DNA from 2 places in the Enterococcus sp. AAFC-DPL-5182 genome. Region 1 is predicted to be linked to the other one. Evidence: a T-box and tRNA genes for the amino acid it is inferred to sense, from the RefSeq annotation. Region 1 holds a T-box; the other holds one or more tRNA genes.
What was found. A T-box is a leader RNA that pairs with one kind of tRNA and senses whether it is charged. The one in region 1 lies ahead of tyrS (tyrosine--tRNA ligase), so its partner is inferred to be a tRNA-Tyr.
Positions count from the first base shown of each region.

Region 2: it encodes a tRNA-Tyr, which carries the amino acid that the T-box ahead of tyrS (tyrosine--tRNA ligase) is inferred to sense. The anticodon was not compared.

Region 1 covers NZ_CM177101.1:2,490,580-2,500,098, forward strand. Annotated here, with positions in the region: gene nhaC (Na+/H+ antiporter NhaC) at 1-1,187, opposite strand, end outside; gene tdc (tyrosine decarboxylase) at 1,329-3,182, opposite strand; gene tyrP (tyrosine-tyramine antiporter) at 3,247-4,653, opposite strand; T-box leader at 5,037-5,240, shown strand; gene tyrS (tyrosine--tRNA ligase) at 5,293-6,561, shown strand; gene AC4BB7_RS11645 (YerC/YecD family TrpR-related protein) at 7,086-7,400, shown strand; gene AC4BB7_RS11650 (glycosyltransferase family 39 protein) at 7,605-9,149, shown strand; gene lpdA (dihydrolipoyl dehydrogenase) at 9,260-9,519, opposite strand, start outside.
Region 2 covers NZ_CM177101.1:2,210,388-2,219,906, reverse strand. Annotated here, with positions in the region: rRNA gene AC4BB7_RS10345 (16S ribosomal RNA) at 1-331, shown strand, start outside; tRNA gene AC4BB7_RS10340 (tRNA-Ala) at 415-487, shown strand; rRNA gene AC4BB7_RS10335 (23S ribosomal RNA) at 675-3,586, shown strand; rRNA gene rrf (5S ribosomal RNA) at 3,683-3,798, shown strand; tRNA gene AC4BB7_RS10325 (tRNA-Asn) at 3,806-3,879, shown strand; tRNA gene AC4BB7_RS10320 (tRNA-Ser) at 3,927-4,015, shown strand; tRNA gene AC4BB7_RS10315 (tRNA-Glu) at 4,031-4,102, shown strand; tRNA gene AC4BB7_RS10310 (tRNA-Val) at 4,115-4,187, shown strand; tRNA gene AC4BB7_RS10305 (tRNA-Asp) at 4,197-4,270, shown strand; tRNA gene AC4BB7_RS10300 (tRNA-Phe) at 4,285-4,357, shown strand; tRNA gene AC4BB7_RS10295 (tRNA-Tyr) at 4,361-4,441, shown strand; tRNA gene AC4BB7_RS10290 (tRNA-Trp) at 4,451-4,521, shown strand; tRNA gene AC4BB7_RS10285 (tRNA-His) at 4,535-4,607, shown strand; tRNA gene AC4BB7_RS10280 (tRNA-His) at 4,639-4,711, shown strand; tRNA gene AC4BB7_RS10275 (tRNA-Gln) at 4,726-4,797, shown strand; tRNA gene AC4BB7_RS10270 (tRNA-Cys) at 4,832-4,902, shown strand; tRNA gene AC4BB7_RS10265 (tRNA-Leu) at 4,919-5,002, shown strand; gene AC4BB7_RS10260 (bacterial Ig-like domain-containing protein) at 5,079-7,493, shown strand; gene AC4BB7_RS10255 (PadR family transcriptional regulator) at 7,564-8,109, opposite strand; gene AC4BB7_RS10250 (MFS transporter) at 8,232-9,431, shown strand.

The DNA of each region.
Region 1 (9,519 bases):
CTAGATAACTGGGTCAACGGAACGTTCTTTTCTTTGAATTTATTGATAAAGGATTTTCCAGGTAAAATGATCGAAAGATACTGTTCACCGATCAATACATTGATTCCGATAGAGCTCATCATTGTAAGAAAAATCAATTTGTGTCGAGAATTGATTACTGATTCAAAACGTTGAAGCAAACAGTCGATAATTTCCATTTTCACTAATAATCCGCCTAAAGCTAGGGCCAAAATAATCAACGATACTGACCACATCATACTTTGAATCCCACCTCTAGAAAGTAGCTCATCTACTTGTGCGTTACCAGTGTGAGAAACAAAACCATTTTGGATCATATCGGCTGTTTCTACGAATGAAAAGTGTGCATTCGTAAAAAACATCAACATGAGTGAGGCACAGATACTCAACAGTAATGTAGGAATGGCTGGAATTTTTTTCCAAGCACAGACAAACAAAATTGCCAACGGAATCAGTTCAATCAAAGAAATCGTAAAATTGTTATTTAAAGTATTGACGATATCGTGAATACTTGTGCTATCTAAGGCACCACCATAGCGCAATCCCATAACTAAAAAGTAGCCAAACGAAAGTACCGCTGCTGGAATTGCTGTTTTATATGTATTTTTCAAATGTTCAAATAAATCAACTTCTGAAATCGCTGCGGCTAAATTTACTGTATCTGAAAGTGGTGAAATCGTGTTGCCCAAAAAAGCCCCCGAAACGATTGCACCTGTTGTCAGTGCAGGGTCGATCCCAATTAAACTACCCATTCCTAAAAAAGCAATCCCAATCGTTGAAATCGTTGTAAAAGAGCTACCAACAGCGCCGCCTACTATCCCACAAACCATAAAAACAGTCGGAATAAAAAATTTCACTGATAAGAATGAAAAACCTAAAACCATGATCGTTGGAATCGTTCCTGCTGCAATCCAAACACTGATCAACGCACCAATCAAAATAAAAATCAACATTGGAATAATACCAGAAGAAACACCATCAATCAGAGCGTCATGGATGAAATCCCAAGAAAATTTCTTATACACCGCAAACAAAAGTAAATAACCAATCGCAATCAAGATCGCAACATGAGCCGGAATACCAAAACCAATAATACTAATACCGATCATCAACAGCAATGTTACTAATAAGAAAACAGCTTCATTAAAATTCACTTGATATTTTTTCATACATTGTTCCTCACATTTTTCGTAGAAAGTCGATGAATGTTCTTATTCATTTTCTTTCATTTATTTTTTATAGAAAAGCTGCAGCTGTGACAAAGCAAATTTTTCGCTTTGTCACACCCACAGTGGTCAATTTACAATCGTTTATTCAGCGTAGATTGCTTCTAATTTTTCTTGGATCGCTGTTTTGATTTTTTCTGCATATTCGTCAAACACTTCTTTATCATTCATGTATGGTGACATACCAGCAGCACGTAAGATCGTTACTTTGTCCGCACGTTCCCATTCAGCACGAGAGAATCCTAAGCTGTTTACAAATTCAAATGGGCTGTGGCCGTATTCTTCGATAGCAAAATCTGTATGAGATGTAATGAATTCGTTGTTATATAATCCACCTTTTGCGTATGAAGCATAGTCATAGAAATCGTGGTTTAATTTGTTCATTTTCACAAGATCAGTATTGCCTTTTTCATTGAATACATAGTCCACCATATTAAAATCTGGTTTTGTTAAAGCATGGATTTCGATTGTTTTATCGCCGACTTTGAATTCTAATCCGTCGATAAAGTGATAGAAATGATATGCTCCTTCAATACTTGCGCCCATCAATTTACCGTAACCTGTTACGTTAAGCGGCAAGACTTTATGTGCTGTCCAAACAGCTGCAGCCGTTGCACCAGCTTTAGAGCCTTCAAGAATATATGCGCCAAGTAAAGCTGGAATATCTGCGCCTTTTTCAAATACATAAGTTGCAAAATAAGAAATCACGTCACGCATACGGATGTCTTTGATGACAACACCACCAGCTGAATAAGGGATATAGCCCATTTTATGTGGATCGATCGTGACAGATTCAGCTTGTTCGATTGCTTTGAAAGAGTCATAAACTTCTCTTGTCAACCAATCATTTTTCTCTTGGAAGATGTTATGTTTGGCATAAACTTCTTCGATTTTATCCCATTCGATAAATTGATCGTTTTCGTCTAAGAAGATTGAACGTCCGTAACCACCGTATGCTGCATCAACGTGTACGTAGAAATAGATGCCTTCTTTGGCTAATTTATCACGTAGCGCAATGATTTGATCGATACGATCGACTTGTCCTTCTTCTGTTGAACCAACCACACCAACGACTCCAAGAGTCGGAATTCCTTGTGCAGCTAAATCACGGATTTGTACTTCTAATTTATCAATATCCATACGATATTCACTGTTTACTTCACCAGCGATAACTTGATCTAAACCAATCCCAATGATGTCAGCAGCTTTCAACCATGAATAATGTTTTGTTTGAGGAACGATCCATTTACCTAATTTGTCTAAGTTCTTACCACTACGGGCTGATTGAGCTTTGATTTCGTCAAAGTGGTCTTGTACTTGATCTAAAATATCTAAGACTTCTGTTGTTGACATATTCAATAATTCCCAATCTGATTTCCCAGCAACCATTTCTGGTACTACAGCTTGGATAGCAAATGGTAAAGATTTCATATTGCGGGCATACCATAGACCTTCTAAGTTTGCGATCGAACCATCAGCCGCAATATGACCCCAGCCATCTTCATAACCCATCAATGTAGCAAATTCTAACCCAACTTCTTCTTCCATTTGTGACGTTGCAGGTGATGACTCATACGCCACGTTATTACCGTTCCAAAGCATTGCAGTTGTATAGGCGATAATTGATGGCATTAATGTTTCAGCGTTCATATGCCCCCAGAAACGACCTGCTGAGTGCCATGGAAGTGATTCGGTACGTAAACGAGAAGATAATACATTGAAAACACTTCTCATGTTGTCTGCTGTTTCTTGGAAACTTTTAGAACTTCTATCTTGTGGTGAAATCACTGGTAAATCTTGCGGCATGTAATTTTGTCTCCAGCCCACATGTTCATCGATCATTTTATTTAATAGCTCTTTGAATAAATCAACGTTTTCACCTTTGTCGCCTATAAATAATGCTTTTAAATTTGTATCATCAGTATTGAAATTTTTCATGATATTTTCCTCCAATAGTTTCATAATTGATCATGCTAAAAAGTTTAGTTTTAATCGTTCTTTCTTATTTATCTGTTTTCTTCCATTCTGGTTTCTTTCTCTTATAAATGAACAATGCAATACCGATCATAATAACAGTTGCCGCCACTTGGAAAATAATATAAGCTACATGTCCACTTTGAGGAACTGAAGTTGGTGGAATCAAGCTGACTAGAATCGTAACAACCACACTCACGATCGCTAGTACTGAAACAAACCACATCAAACCATTGCCTTTACTTCCTAATCGAAATGGACGTTTCACAGTTGGCATACTGTAACGTAATTTGATCGCTGAAAGTGAAATCAGTAGATATACGACACAATAAAGGATCGTTGTTGTGATCGTGATGATCAAAAATGCCGCACTGATATCTGGTACAACAACATATAAGAACGATACAAGTGAAATGACGATCGCTTGGATCATAACAAACACAATTGGAATTCCTTTTGCATTACGTTTTTGGAAGAATGGTGGTAAGTTTCCTTCTTCTGCTACTTTGATCATTGATTTACTTGGACCTAAAACCCACGCACTCAATTGAACTAATACACCCACTAAAATCATCAAAGAAATGATATTATTGAAAATCGCTGGAATCCCAAGATCTTGTGTCATGATCACAAATGGTTGCGTGATATTGGCAAGTTCCATTTTTCCGGCTGGTACACTATCTGCTACACTTAAACCAGCTGCTAAGTTAAACACAACTAATAGTAAAACAGAAGCAATCACAGCAATTGGATAATTCCGTTTTGGATTATCGATATTGTTTGCATGAACAGATGAAATTTCTACTCCAGCAAAAATGAAGATAATTCCTGTCAAAGTTGGTAAACTACCTAAATCGCTAAAGTCAGGTAATAATTTACTTGCTTCAAAATGACCTAAGTAACTCTCTTGGTTGATGCCGTGTTTTGCCATGTACATCATTCCTAAAACAACTAGAGCAACAAAAGGAATATAAACACCGATCACAGCACCCCAGTCACCTGCAATTTTGACCATATCAAATTTCAAGTTCAATAGTGTAATGCCCCAATAAGAAATCAAGATCATGATAAAAATGAATAAATTATTATGTCCAAGGTCTGGACGGTCGATTACGTAACCAAGTAGTACACCTACAGTTGAAGCAACCATTACCATTCCGAAAAACATTTGTACCCATAATAACCAAGACGTAACAAAACCCCATTTTTCACCAAACGCATTACGAACCCAGACTTGCGGTCCGCCCTCTTCTGGCCAGCCAGTTGAAAGTTCTGCTGAAATCAAAGCAATTGGTAAGGCAAAGCAGCAAGCTGCGATCAACATATAAAAAATTTGCGCCCATCCCGTTGACGCTAATGTTGGAACACTACGAACCGTTCCAAAAAAGGCCATGGTAATTCCGATTAATCCAAATAATGACAATTTCTTATTCATGTTTCTATTTGACCTCCTGATTAAATTTATTTTTTGTTTCCCACATGTGAAATCACTCCCAAAGTATAGGTAGCTTTTAGCCCCAAGTCAAAAAGAGTAGAATTAAAAAAAAAGCCCGTTATTTAAGATTTATGCACTCTATACAGCGCGTCAGCACTGCGCTACGCTAAAGCATTTATGTGAAAAAAATCGCATAAAACAGCTTTTTGTAAAAAGGTCGTTCGCAATTGTCAGAAATCCTATTTGACCCTTCCGTCTTTCGAAAAACCTAGATTAAAGTGAAGTCCGATTATATGAGAAAGAGCTCATTTAAAAATAATAAAAGAAAAAAAGAAGTATTTGACAAGTTGGTTTATTTGTCGTAAAATTGCTACAAAATCACATATCAAACTTTAATAAAGCGAAGTAGCAAGAATGTCCCTATTTCAGAGAGTCAACATATAGTGAGAGTTGGCATATACATTTTTTGTGAATTACACTTTTAGTTTCCTACCGTAAGTAGGCGTCTATCTACGATACAGATTTGAGAGGTATATGAGTTTTTCGTATACAATTTGGGTGGTAACACGGCGAAGTTCGTCCCATAGGCATTGAGCCTATGGGGCGTTTTTTATTTTATTTAGGAGAGGAAGAAGAGACATGACAAACATTATTGATGAATTAGAGTGGCGTGGCGCCATCAACCAACAAACAGATAGCGAAGGTTTGCGTGAATACGTTGAAACCAATAGCATTTCACTATATTGCGGTGTGGACCCTACAGGAGACAGTATGCATATCGGGCATTTGATTCCGTTTATGATGTTAAAAAGATTCCAAGCATTTGGACACCATCCATTTATTTTGATTGGTGGGGCTACTGGTACAATTGGTGATCCGAGTGGACGTACAACAGAACGTCAATTACAAACAATGGAAACTGTTCAGCACAATGTTGATTCTTTAACAAGACAAATGGAAAAATTATTTGCAGTGGACACAGATAACACACTAACTTTAGTGAACAACTACGATTGGACACACAACCTTACTTTGTTGGATTTCTTAAGAGATTACGGTAAGTTCTTCAACATCAATACAATGCTTGCCAAAGATATCGTAGCAAGCCGTTTAGAAACAGGGATTTCATTTACAGAGTTCACGTACCAAATTCTACAATCAATGGACTTTTTACACTTATTCCAACACAACGACGTTCGCATGCAAATCGGTGGCGCTGATCAGTGGGGCAATATCACAGCAGGTCTTGACTTGATTCGTAAAAAAGAAGGTGCTGATGCAAAAGCCTTTGGTTTAACGATTCCATTGATGCTAAAAGCGGATGGAACAAAATTTGGGAAAACAGCTGGCGGTGCCGTTTGGTTAGATCCTGAAAAAACAACACCTTACGAGTTCTACCAATTCTGGGTAAACCAAGATGACCGTGACGTAATCAAATACTTGAAATTCTTTACCTTCTTAACAAAAGAAGAAATCGATGCATTAGAAGTTAAAGTAGAAACTGAACCACATTTACGTGAAGCACAACGCGTACTAGCCGCAGAAATGACTAAATTTGTTCATAGTGAAGAAGATTTAAATGATGCTTTAGCAATCTCAGAAGCATTATTCTCAGGTAACGTAAAAAATCTAACTTCCAAACAAATTGAAGAAGGCTTTAAAAACATGCCTACTGTTGAAACAGAAACCCTTGATCAAAACCTTGTTGATTGGTTGATCGAACTTGGCATTGAACCATCTAAACGCCAAGCGAGAGAAGACATCTCAAACGGTGCGATTTCGATCAATGGTGATCGTATTAAAGAGTTGGACTTTGTTGTTACAGCAGAGCACAGTTTTGACGGAAAATTCATTATTGTTCGCAAAGGGAAAAAACAATACACTTTAGTGAAACTACTTTCTAAGTAAAAAATAGTTAGTCTATTTCTAAAGGGTGAAGTAAAACTGAAAATCAGTTTTACTTCACCCTTTTACATTTATTTATTCAATTTACTGGACAAAATACAAAAAAGTTTTATAATAAAAAATGCTTGCTACGAAACACATTGAATACTATGAACTAATGTTGAAAAGTACAAGGTGTAGTGACGCGAAACGTTGTTACTATCTAGCTGTATGAGCCAGTCTCTTGAGAAAAAGATAAAACCTGAATGAGGCAAAAAGCAACTCAGTCATGTTTTCCTATTTTCTAGTCGAGACTAAACGGGCTCATTCCGCTTTTGCTGAGAATCACAACGAAAGAATTTAAGTTGATGATGAACAGTACAAGACTTTCATAAGAAAGTGTTGATCATTTGTATTAGATAGCTGCACAAATCGATCCTTAGGAAAATAGATAAATTGGCAGTGAGACAACTTGCGTCTCAAAGTCAATTTCCTAATTTTCTACAGAATCAAACGATTTGTTCCGCTTTTAAATTTAGGAGGAACTTATGAAAATCGACAAGATACAAGACGGCCACGGCGATGAGTTTTTCCGCTCTCTATTAGCTTTAGAAACATTGGAGGATTGTTACAATTATTTTGATGACTTAATGACATTAAAAGAATTGGATTCTATGATACAGAGATTTGAAGTTGCAAAGTTACTATTGTTGAATAAAACCTATAGTGATATTGCGGAAGCTACTGGCAGCAGCACTACAACGATTTCTAGAGTGAAACGAATTATTGATGAAGGTAATGGCGGATTACTTGAAATGGTCCATAGGATCGATGAACAAGATGGCGAAGAATTGCATCATTAGAATAATAGTATTATTTTACAAAATAATTAGAAGTTCTAAACGTTAGGCTCATTCCTTAACGTTTAGAACTTCTTTTATATATAAAGTTTCCTAATAGCTCTGATTGTCTTATAATAGAATAAATAGTGATAAATCATAAAAAATAGTTAATCTTAATATATCATTAGATAAACAGAAATAATTCAACATATCAGGAGATTATACATGAAAAAAACAATAGTTTCACTCTTACACTACCTATTCATCTGCTCAATTCTTTACACATTGTACGGTGCACTTAGAAGTAGCCTGTTAGATATCTCAAATATAAATGATAAAATCTGGGTATTCTTGTTATGCCTACTTTTTATTAGTGCTATTATCTTTTGTTCAGAAAGTAGCCGTTTATATTTAAATAAAAAAAGCAAGCAATGTTTCGAGTTTTTCAAAAAAAATATAGAACTAATTACAAAGATGCTCTTTATTTTGACGATTTTTTTACAAGTAATCATCTTATATTATATTCATGTACCACTTGATTGGGATGTAGATGGGATCCACGCAAGCGTAACGGAGCTGATTAAAAATTCCCCAGATTCAATTGCCAGCATCTATTTATCAGGTAATCCCAATAATAGCTTGTTTTTCTTTTTAATGTATTTTATAAGTCAAATAGGGAATTTTTTTCATCAATCTTTAGGTTATTCTTGGATGTTTTGGCAACTGGTAAACACCATTTTTATGGATATCGGCTTTATTTTTATTTTTCTAGCAGCTAAAAATCTATTCAATAAAAAAGTAGCCTACCTTTCATTTTATCTAGCATTTATACCATTAGCTTTGTCACCTTGGATGTTAGTTATTTATACAGATATTATTATGTTGCCAGTCATTAGTATTATTTTTTGGCTCTATTCTCTAGTTATCAAAAATCACAAAAAACATTTAATTGTTGTTTTAGGTATTTTGACTGCCGTCTCTTATCTACTAAAACCTTCTTCTATTGTTTTTTTAATCGCATACATCCTAGTTTCGCTGATTACATTAATAACAGAACATAGAAAAATTAAATTAAAAAAAGGAATATTGATTACACTGCTTTTTTTCCTGCCTTTTGCTGGAACACTCAAACTGTTTCATACATTTGAGAATCATCAAAAACTTGTGATCATTGATAAAAGTAAAGCTAAACCTTGGCAGCACTTTGTAATGATGGGGGTGAGAGGCTCTGGTGGCTATAGTGTTGAAGATACTGATACTATAAATTCACTCCCTTCAAAACAAGATAAAATCAACTACGCAAATAAAGAAATTGTTGCACGCTTAAAAAATCATGGGTTTATCGGATATACAAAATTTTTAATGAAAAAGCATCTCAACAATACAGATCGTGGTGACTTTGGTTGGGGCAGAGACGGAAATCCCCAAGTATATGTCAAATCGAATGATCCTATACAAATTTTCCTAAGAGATACTTATTATCAGCAAGGAGAAAAGGTTAAAACAGTACGCATTTTTATGCACTTAATGTGGATTGTCACTCTACTAGGTCTACTATTCGCCACAAAAAAAGAAGAAAAAAATGAAGATACTGATTATTTACTAGCTATTTTCAAATTAACTATCTTAGGCGCTTTTTTGTATCTTCTTCTATTTGAAGGTGGTCGATCCAGATATTTGATTCAATATCTTCCAACTATATATATATTGTCTGCTTATGGTTTTTACAGTAAACTTTCAACAATTGAACAAAATATAAAAAAGTTATAGTAAAAAAACACCTGCCAAGTAGTTGAATCACAACTTGGCGGGTGTTTTTCACTCTAACAAAAGACCGAGCTTGGCTAGCTCGGTCTTTCTTTGTGTGACAAATATGCTATTTAAATATGAATTGGCAAACCTAAAGCCAACTCAGAAGCATCCATAGTAATTTCCCCTAAAGATGGGTGTGGATGGATCGTTAATGCGATATCTTCAGCATTCATGCCAGATTCAACTGCTAATGATAATTCAGAAATCATATCACTTGCGCCAACTCCGCCGATTTGTGCTCCGATGATCACATTGTCTTCATTTGTTGTTACTAAGCGCACGAAGCCTTCAGTTTTACCTAAAGAGATAGCACGGCCGTTACCAGCGA
Region 2 (9,519 bases), 280 kb from region 1:
ATGACCTGGGCTACACACGTGCTACAATGGGAAGTACAACGAGTCGCTAGGCCGCGAGGTCATGCAAATCTCTTAAAGCTTCTCTCAGTTCGGATTGTAGGCTGCAACTCGCCTACATGAAGCCGGAATCGCTAGTAATCGCGGATCAGCACGCCGCGGTGAATACGTTCCCGGGCCTTGTACACACCGCCCGTCACACCACGAAAGTTTGTAACACCCGAAGTCGGTGAGGTAACCCTTGTGGAGCCAGCCGCCTAAGGTGGGATAGATGATTGGGGTGAAGTCGTAACAAGGTAGCCGTATCGGAAGGTGCGGCTGGATCACCTCCTTTCTAAGGAATATTACGGAAACTTACACATTCGTCGACACTTTGTTCAGTTTTGAGAGGTTTACTCTCAAATTAATAAGTACCACGGGGCCTTAGCTCAGCTGGGAGAGCGCCTGCTTTGCACGCAGGAGGTCAGCGGTTCGATCCCGCTAGGCTCCATTAGTAACCAATGGGTTACTAGAATTGTTCATTGAAAACTGGATATTGAAGTAAAAAAGTAATCAAAACAAACCGAGAACACCGCGTTGAATGAGTTTTTTAATTAAAATAGTTCGAATGCTTATTTTATTGGTGACGCCTCTATCGCTAGAGAAACGAACCAAACAAACTGACCGTAAGGTCATAAGGTTAAGTGAATAAGGGCGCACGGTGGATGCCTTGGCATTAGGAGCCGATGAAGGACGGGACTAACACCGATATGCTTTGGGGAGCTGTAAGTGAGCTATGATCCAGAGATTTCCGAATGGGGAAACCCAACATCTTTTATAGGATGTTACTTGCCAGTGAATACATAGCTGGTTAGAGGTAGACGCAGAGAACTGAAACATCTTAGTACCTGCAGGAAGAGAAAGAAAATTCGATTCCCTGAGTAGCGGCGAGCGAAACGGGAAGAGCCCAAACCAACAAGCTTGCTTGTTGGGGTTGTAGGACTCCGTTGTGGTAGTCTGTCAAGATAGTCGAAGAATCTGGAAAGGTTCGCCAAAGTGGGTAATAGCCCCGTAGACGAAATGTTGGCAACACCTAGGAGGATCCTGAGTACGGCGGAACACGAGAAATTCCGTCGGAATCCGCGGGGACCATCCCGCAAGGCTAAATACTCCCTAATGACCGATAGTGAACCAGTACCGTGAGGGAAAGGTGAAAAGCACCCCGGAAGGGGAGTGAAATAGATCCTGAAACCGTGTGCCTACAACAAGTCAAAGCCCGTTAATGGGTAATGGCGTGCCTTTTGTAGAATGAACCGGCGAGTTACGATTGCATGCGAGGTTAAGGTGAAGAGCCGGAGCCGCAGCGAAAGCGAGTCTGAATAGGGCGAATGAGTATGTAGTCGTAGACCCGAAACCATGTGATCTACCCATGGCCAGGTTGAAGGTGTGGTAAAACGCACTGGAGGACCGAACCCACGTACGTTGAAAAGTGCGGGGATGAGCTGTGGGTAGCGGAGAAATTCCAAACGAACTTGGAGATAGCTGGTTCTCTCCGAAATAGCTTTAGGGCTAGCGTCGAAGTTAAGAATGATGGAGGTAGAGCACTGTTTGGACTAGGGGCCCATCTCGGGTTACCGAATTCAGATAAACTCCGAATGCCATTCATTCATATTCGGCAGTCAGACTGCGAGTGATAAGATCCGTAGTCGAAAGGGAAACAGCCCAGACCACCAGCTAAGGTCCCAAAATATATGTTAAGTGGAAAAGGATGTGGGGTTGCACAGACAACTAGGATGTTGGCTCAGAAGCAGCCACCATTTAAAGAGTGCGTAATAGCTCACTAGTCGAGTGACCCTGCGCCGAAAATGTACCGGGGCTAAACATATTACCGAAGCTGTGGATCACACCTCTGGTGTGATGGTAGGAGAGCGTTCTAAGGGCGTTGAAGGTCGATCGTGAGGACGGCTGGAGCGCTTAGAAGTGAGAATGCCGGTATGAGTAGCGAAAGACGGGTGAGAATCCCGTCCACCGTATGACTAAGGTTTCCTGGGGAAGGCTCGTCCGCCCAGGGTTAGTCGGGACCTAAGCCGAGGCCGATAGGCGTAGGCGATGGACAACAGGTTGATATTCCTGTACCAGTTGTTTTTGTTTGAGCAATGGAGGGACGCAGGAGGCTAAGGAATGCATGCGACTGGAAGTGCATGTCCAAGCAGTAAGTCTTGAGTAGAGTCAAATGCTTTACTCTATACGGACAAGCTGTGATGGGGAGGGAAATAATAGTACCGAAGTTCCTGATGTCACACTGTCAAGAAAAGCTTCTAGTGAGAAAACAACTGCCCGTACCGTAAACCGACACAGGTAGTCGAGGAGAGTATCCTAAGGTGAGCGAGCGAACTCTCGTTAAGGAACTCGGCAAAATGACCCCGTAACTTCGGGAGAAGGGGTGCTGACTTCGGTCAGCCGCAGTGAATAGGCCCAAGCGACTGTTTATCAAAAACACAGGTCTCTGCAAAATCGAAAGATGAAGTATAGGGGCTGACGCCTGCCCGGTGCTGGAAGGTTAAGAGGATGGGTTAGCTTCGGCGAAGCTCAGAATTGAAGCCCCAGTAAACGGCGGCCGTAACTATAACGGTCCTAAGGTAGCGAAATTCCTTGTCGGGTAAGTTCCGACCCGCACGAAAGGCGTAACGATTTGGGCACTGTCTCAACGAGAGACTCGGTGAAATTTTAGTACCTGTGAAGATGCAGGTTACCCGCGACAGGACGGAAAGACCCCATGGAGCTTTACTGTAGCTTGATATTGAGTGTTTGTACCACATGTACAGGATAGGTAGGAGCCGATGAACCCGGAACGCTAGTTTCGGTGGAGGCGCTGGTGGGATACTACCCTTGTGTTATGAACCCTCTAACCCGCACCACTTATCGTGGTGGGAGACAGTGTCAGGTGGGCAGTTTGACTGGGGCGGTCGCCTCCTAAAGAGTAACGGAGGCGCCCAAAGGTTCCCTCAGAATGGTTGGAAATCATTCGCAGAGTGTAAAGGCAGAAGGGAGCTTGACTGCGAGACTTACAAGTCGAGCAGGGACGAAAGTCGGGCTTAGTGATCCGGTGGTTCCGCATGGAAGGGCCATCGCTCAACGGATAAAAGCTACCCTGGGGATAACAGGCTTATCTCCCCCAAGAGTCCACATCGACGGGGAGGTTTGGCACCTCGATGTCGGCTCGTCGCATCCTGGGGCTGTAGTCGGTCCCAAGGGTTGGGCTGTTCGCCCATTAAAGCGGCACGCGAGCTGGGTTCAGAACGTCGTGAGACAGTTCGGTCCCTATCCGTCGCGGGCGTTGGAAATTTGAGAGGAGCTGTCCTTAGTACGAGAGGACCGGGATGGACTTACCGCTGGTGTACCAGTTGTTCTGCCAAGGGCATTGCTGGGTAGCTATGTAGGGAAGGGATAAACGCTGAAAGCATCTAAGTGTGAAGCCCACCTCAAGATGAGATTTCCCATTTCTTTAAGAAAGTAAGACCCCTGAGAGATGATCAGGTAGATAGGTTGGAAGTGGAAGTGCAGTGATGTACGGAGCGGACCAATACTAATCGGTCGAGGACTTAACCAAAGAAACGAAATAAAAAAGTTTTTTCGGAATGTTTGATTACTACTTCAATCCAGTTTTGAGTGAATAATCACTCAACTTAATAGCAACAACACCCAGTGTGGTGGCGATAGCGAGAAGGATACACCTGTTCCCATGCCGAACACAGAAGTTAAGCTTCTTAGCGCCGATTGTAGTGAAGGGTTTCCCTTTGTGAGAGTAGGACGTCGCCACGCTAATTATTCCGGCATAGCTCAGTTGGTAGTAGCGCATGACTGTTAATCATGATGTCGTAGGTTCGAGTCCTACTGCCGGAGTTCCTTAATATAGGATTTATGAGTAATATTTTGCTTCTTTTAACTCTGGAGAGTTGTCCGAGAGGCCGAAGGAGCATGATTGGAAATCATGTAGACGGTGAACGCTGTCTCAAGGGTTCGAATCCCTTACTCTCCGTATTAAGTTTTTATTGGCCCGTTGGTCAAGCGGTTAAGACACCGCCCTTTCACGGCGGTATCACGGGTTCGATTCCCGTACGGGTCATTTATATTTATTGGAGGTTTAGCTCAGCTGGGAGAGCACCTGCCTTACAAGCAGGGGGTCGGCGGTTCGATCCCGTCAACCTCCATTAAATTACGGTTTGGTAGTTCAGCTGGTTAGAATGCCTGCCTGTCACGCAGGAGGTCGCGGGTTCGAGTCCCGTCCAGACCGTTTTATTAATTTTTGGCGCAGTAGCTCAGTTGGTAGAGCAACGGATTGAAGCTCCGTGTGTCGGCAGTTCGATTCTGTCTTGCGCCATTTGGAGGAATAGCGAAGTGGCTAAACGCGACGGACTGTAAATCCGTTCCTTAGGGTTCAGTGGTTCGAATCCACTTTCCTCCATTACATAGTAGGGATATAGTTAAACGGTATAACTACGGTCTCCAAAACCGTCATTGTGGGTTCGATTCCTACTATCCCTGTTAATAGTTTATGGCGATTGTGGTGAAGTGGTTAACACAGCGGATTGTGGTTCCGCCATGCGTGGGTTCGATCCCCATCAGTCGCCCTTAGCTTTTAAAATTATCATATGCTTTATGGCGATTGTGGTGAAGTGGTTAACACAGCGGATTGTGGTTCCGCCACGCGTGGGTTCGATTCCCATCAGTCGCCCTTAGTTCTAATATTGGGGTATAGCCAAGCGGTAAGGCAACAGGTTTTGATCCTGTCATGCGTTGGTTCGAATCCAGCTACCCCAGTTTTCTCTAATAGAGAATGTTTCATTTATAATATGGCGGTATAGCCAAGTGGTAAGGCAGAGGTCTGCAAAACCTTCATCACCGGTTCAAATCCGGTTACCGCCTTGCAAATTTATTTCATGCCGGCGTGGCGGAATTGGCAGACGCGCTGGACTCAAAATCCAGTGCCCGCGAGGGCGTGCCGGTTCGACCCCGGCCGCCGGTATAAAAGATAAGCCAACGTTGGTGAAACGTTGGCTTGTTTTTTAATATTTTAATACATTGGTTAAAAGGAGGTTATTATGAGGAAAATAAGAGTTTATTGTTTATTTATCTTGCTAGTTGGCTATATTAGTCCAATCATTGTAAGCGCCGAAGAGATCAACGAGCATAAACTAGATGAATCTGCAGAACAACACATAGAAAACAGTTCAGAAAAATTCAGTACATACGATAATGAAGCAGAAGAAGTTATGCCTCAGAAAGAGAGTACATTAGATACTTCAAGAAGTGTGCCTGAAGTATCTAATGAAATAAAAGAAGAAAAAAGTGGGAAAGTAATTGTTGCCTCAGGAATGTTCGGAACGAGTAAATGGCAAATAGATAATTCTGGAGCTTTACATATAGGTAGTGGTGACTTTATAAATACTAGAAATAGTTCACCTTGGTTTCCATATAGAAATCAAATTAATAAAATAGTTTTTGATGGACCTGTCAAAGCTAGCAGTAATTCTTCCAATCTTTTTTCAAATTTAGATCGAGTTGTCGAAGTTGAGAATCTTGGTGAGCTTGATACAAGTAATGTTACTCTAATGCGAGATATGTTTTCAAATACAAGTAGCTTAGTAAGTTTGGATTTATCTCATTTTGATACAAGCCGAGTAATTGATATGGGATTCATGTTTTCTTACGCAAGCAGTTTAACAAACTTAAATTTATCAAGTTTTAATACAAGCAATGTAGTTTATATGAGAAGTATGTTCTTTGGGACGCAAAATATAGATCATTTAGATTTATCAAACTTTGACACAGGTCATGTAGAAGATATGAGTGGTATGTTTATGAGAAGTGGAGTAAAAAACCTCGATATCAGTCGTTTTGATACAAGTAATGCAACAGACATGAGTGGTATGTTTAGTGGTCTTGATTTGGATGGTTTAGATCTATCTCATTTTGATACAAGCCAAGTGACAAACATGGCAGCTATGTTTGGCTGGAGTCAAATAACGAACTTAAATGTTTCTAGCTTTGAAACAGCTCAAGTCAAAAACATGGATGAAATGTTTACAGGGACTCAAATAGATAGTGTAGACTTATCCAGTTTTTATATAAATAATGTGAAAAATATGAATAATATGTTTAGTGGTAGCCAAATAAATAGTATCGATATATCTAATTTTGATACAAGTATGGTAGTTTATATGTATGAAATGTTTGCACGTATGAGTGAACTTAAACATATTAATCTTGGCGAAAATTTTCAATTTAAAGATGGAGTAACATTACCTTCTCCAAGTAATATTTTACCTTATTATGGAAAGTGGCAACGAGATCATGAAGGAATAGTCTATACATCAGAAGAATTAGCAAATCAATATGATGGTTTAACAATGAAGGGAAATTATTATTGGGCAGAAAAACAGCCCAAGTTAGAAGTCAGGGACTCTACAATTTATACGGGAGACGAATGGAATCCACGAGATAATTTTATTTCAGCTGCTGATGAAGAGGGGAATATCCTTTCATTTGATCCAGCTATGACTACTGATACTGTAAATACTGAGTTCCCAGGAACCTATGAAGTTACGTATACAAATAACAGCGTGTCTAAAACAATCATAGTGACTGTAAAAAAAAATCTAGAAACGATCGAGGCTGAAGATACTATCATTTATGTTAATGATAGGTGGGAAGCAAAAGATAGTTTTCTCTCAGCTACTAATAGAGATGGAGAGAGTATTGAGTTTAATGCTAATATGACTGCAGATACTGTGAATACTACTATTCCTGGAACGTATCCTGTAACTTATAAAAATGGAAGATCATCAAAAACAATTGAAGTGATTGTAAAAGAAAATAAAGAAAGTATTTATGCTAAAGATTCTCTTATTTATGTTGGAGATAACTGGGAAGGGTATGACAGTTTTGTATCAGCAACTGATAAGGATGGAAATGAATTATCTTATAATGATTCCATGCTATCTGGAGAAGTAGATACTAAAGTACCAGGGATATATAATGTTGATTATACCAATGGTGAAGCTACAATTAAAATAACGGTCACTGTCAAAGATAACCTAGCTAGTATTCAGGCTAACGACTCAACTATTCATGTTGGTGACAATTGGCATGCAGAAGACAATTTCAAAGGGGCAACAGATAAGGCGGGGGATCAGCTAAGTTTCAAAGATATAACCGTTACTGGAAAAGTCGATACCTCAAAAGCAGGTAAGTATGAAATAACATATGCTTATGATCAAGTTTCGATGACCATTTTTGTGTTTGTTGAGGAAAATAACGATGAGAGCAGTATTGATAAGGATAACTTCGGAGATAAAATGGATAACAATTTAAAAAATGAAAATAGTACTAAAAAGAATACTAATCATGTACTTCCTAAAACAGGCGAGCAAGTCCATATGTTGCCTATAGTATTCGGTCTATTTATTTCTATGTTATCTGTTATCATGTTGAAAATAAGAAGAAAAGTTTTATAATGCGTAAGAAAACGTAAAAAAGAGGAAAGGCACTGAGTTGTTTTTCCTCTTTTTTGGTGCACAAATAGTATCAGATACTAAGCTTTTTTGAGAATAGTTGTTCCACCTGTTCTTCAGCCCACTGACACCACCTCAGTTCTTCTTCACAAATACGTATTCTTCTTTGGATGACAAGGAAACGCCCAAAGTTTCTGTTCTGTTCAACAGGATCACTCAACTGTTCTATTTGTTCTTGCTTTTCTTGGTTTTGCTTTAAAATTTTCAGCTGATGCTGTCTTCTTTCAAAAAGTAGCCCTTTGACTGTGTGTTTATCTAGAATAGAAGCAACATAGATTTTAGCTAGAAATTCGTCTTTTTGAGAGGGCTCCTTGGTTTCTTCTTGAATCCAGAGATTAACAACTTCTTCTCCTTTTTTGGTCAAATGATAAATCTTTTTTTGTGTATGTGTGTCATCAGTTTCTACCGATACATATTCGTCTTTTAAAAGTTTCGCCAGAGAAGTGTAAATTTGACTGTGATGGGCTTCCCAAAAAAGAGCAAGGTATTGCTTTAATTCATAACCAGTACAAGGTTTTCTAACTAACATACAAAGTAAAATATAACTAAGAGTATTCATTGAAGCCAGTCTCCTTTTATTTTTTTCTTTATTATACCATAAAAATATGTGTATTAATAAACATGTAAATATTGACATGTTTATTTTTTTGTAGTATCTTTTTATAGAAAGAAGGGAAATAAATGGAAGAAACAGGTATTTTAGAGGAACAAGTGAAGATAGAAACTAAGGTGGGGTTGCGATCGGCATATGCAGTGGCATTTACATGTATGATTGCATTTATGGGAATTGGTTTAGTTGATCCTATTTTGAAAACAATTGCTAGACAATTAGATGCAACGCCAGCTCAAACAACTTTATTGTTTACGAGCTACATGTTGGTGACAGGAGTCATGATGTTGTTTACTGGTTTTATTTCCAGTCGAATAGGTGCAAAGAAAACATTGATTTTTGGACTTATTATCATTATAGGATTTTCATGTTTAGCTGGTTTTTCTGAAACAATTGAAGGACTGATTTATTTACGTGCGGGCTGGGGTTTAGGAAATGCTTTATTTATTTCAACTGCTTTATCAGCTATTGTGGGTGTGTTAGCCGGGCAAACAGAGAAAGCAATTATCATGTACGAAGCATCTATGGGACTTGGAATGGCTATTGGTCCGTTGCTTGGTGGTGTATTAGGAAGCATGTCTTGGCGTATGCCATTTTTTGGTGTAGCTACTTTGATGCTTATTGCAAGCTTTGCGATTGGTCTTTTATTGACTCCTATCGCTAAACCAAAGAAAAAAGTTACTCTTTGGGCAGGGATCAAAGCTTTAGGTAATCATAAATTACGTTCAGTTGGCATTATTGCACTACTATATAATTTTGGTTTCTTTACCTTATTAGCATATGCACCATTTTTACTGGAAGGATTTTCTGAAATGCAAATTGGATTTGTCTTTTTTGGTTGGGGCGCATTATTAGCTATTGCATCGGTATTCATTGCACCTATTTTAGAAAAACAGATCAATACGTATCGTACGATTTTACTTGCATTATTTTTATTCTTTGCGTGTTTGTTCTTTATTGGCTTCAGCGCCCAAAAACCTGGATTGGTTGCAGCAGGTGTTATCATGGCAGGCTTTTTCCAAGGTCTGATCAATACACTTTTGACAACTATTGCTATGGAGATACCTGAGATCGAAAGAAGTGTAGCATCATCTTCTTATAGTTTTATTCGTTTTTTTGGCGGAGCGATTGCGCCATTTATTGCTGGTAAGCTAGCGGAAATTTGGAATACAAGTATACCCTTTTATTTTGCTGCCTTTATGGTTCTAATAGGTCTTGTATTTGTGGTCGTTCATAATCAATATTTTGCTACAGAAGAAGAGTATGAATAGAAGAATTTAAAAAACGCAGCATCTCTGAGAACTTCGAAGATGCTGCGTTTTTACTAATATTAGTATTACATTTTTAGGTATTTAATAA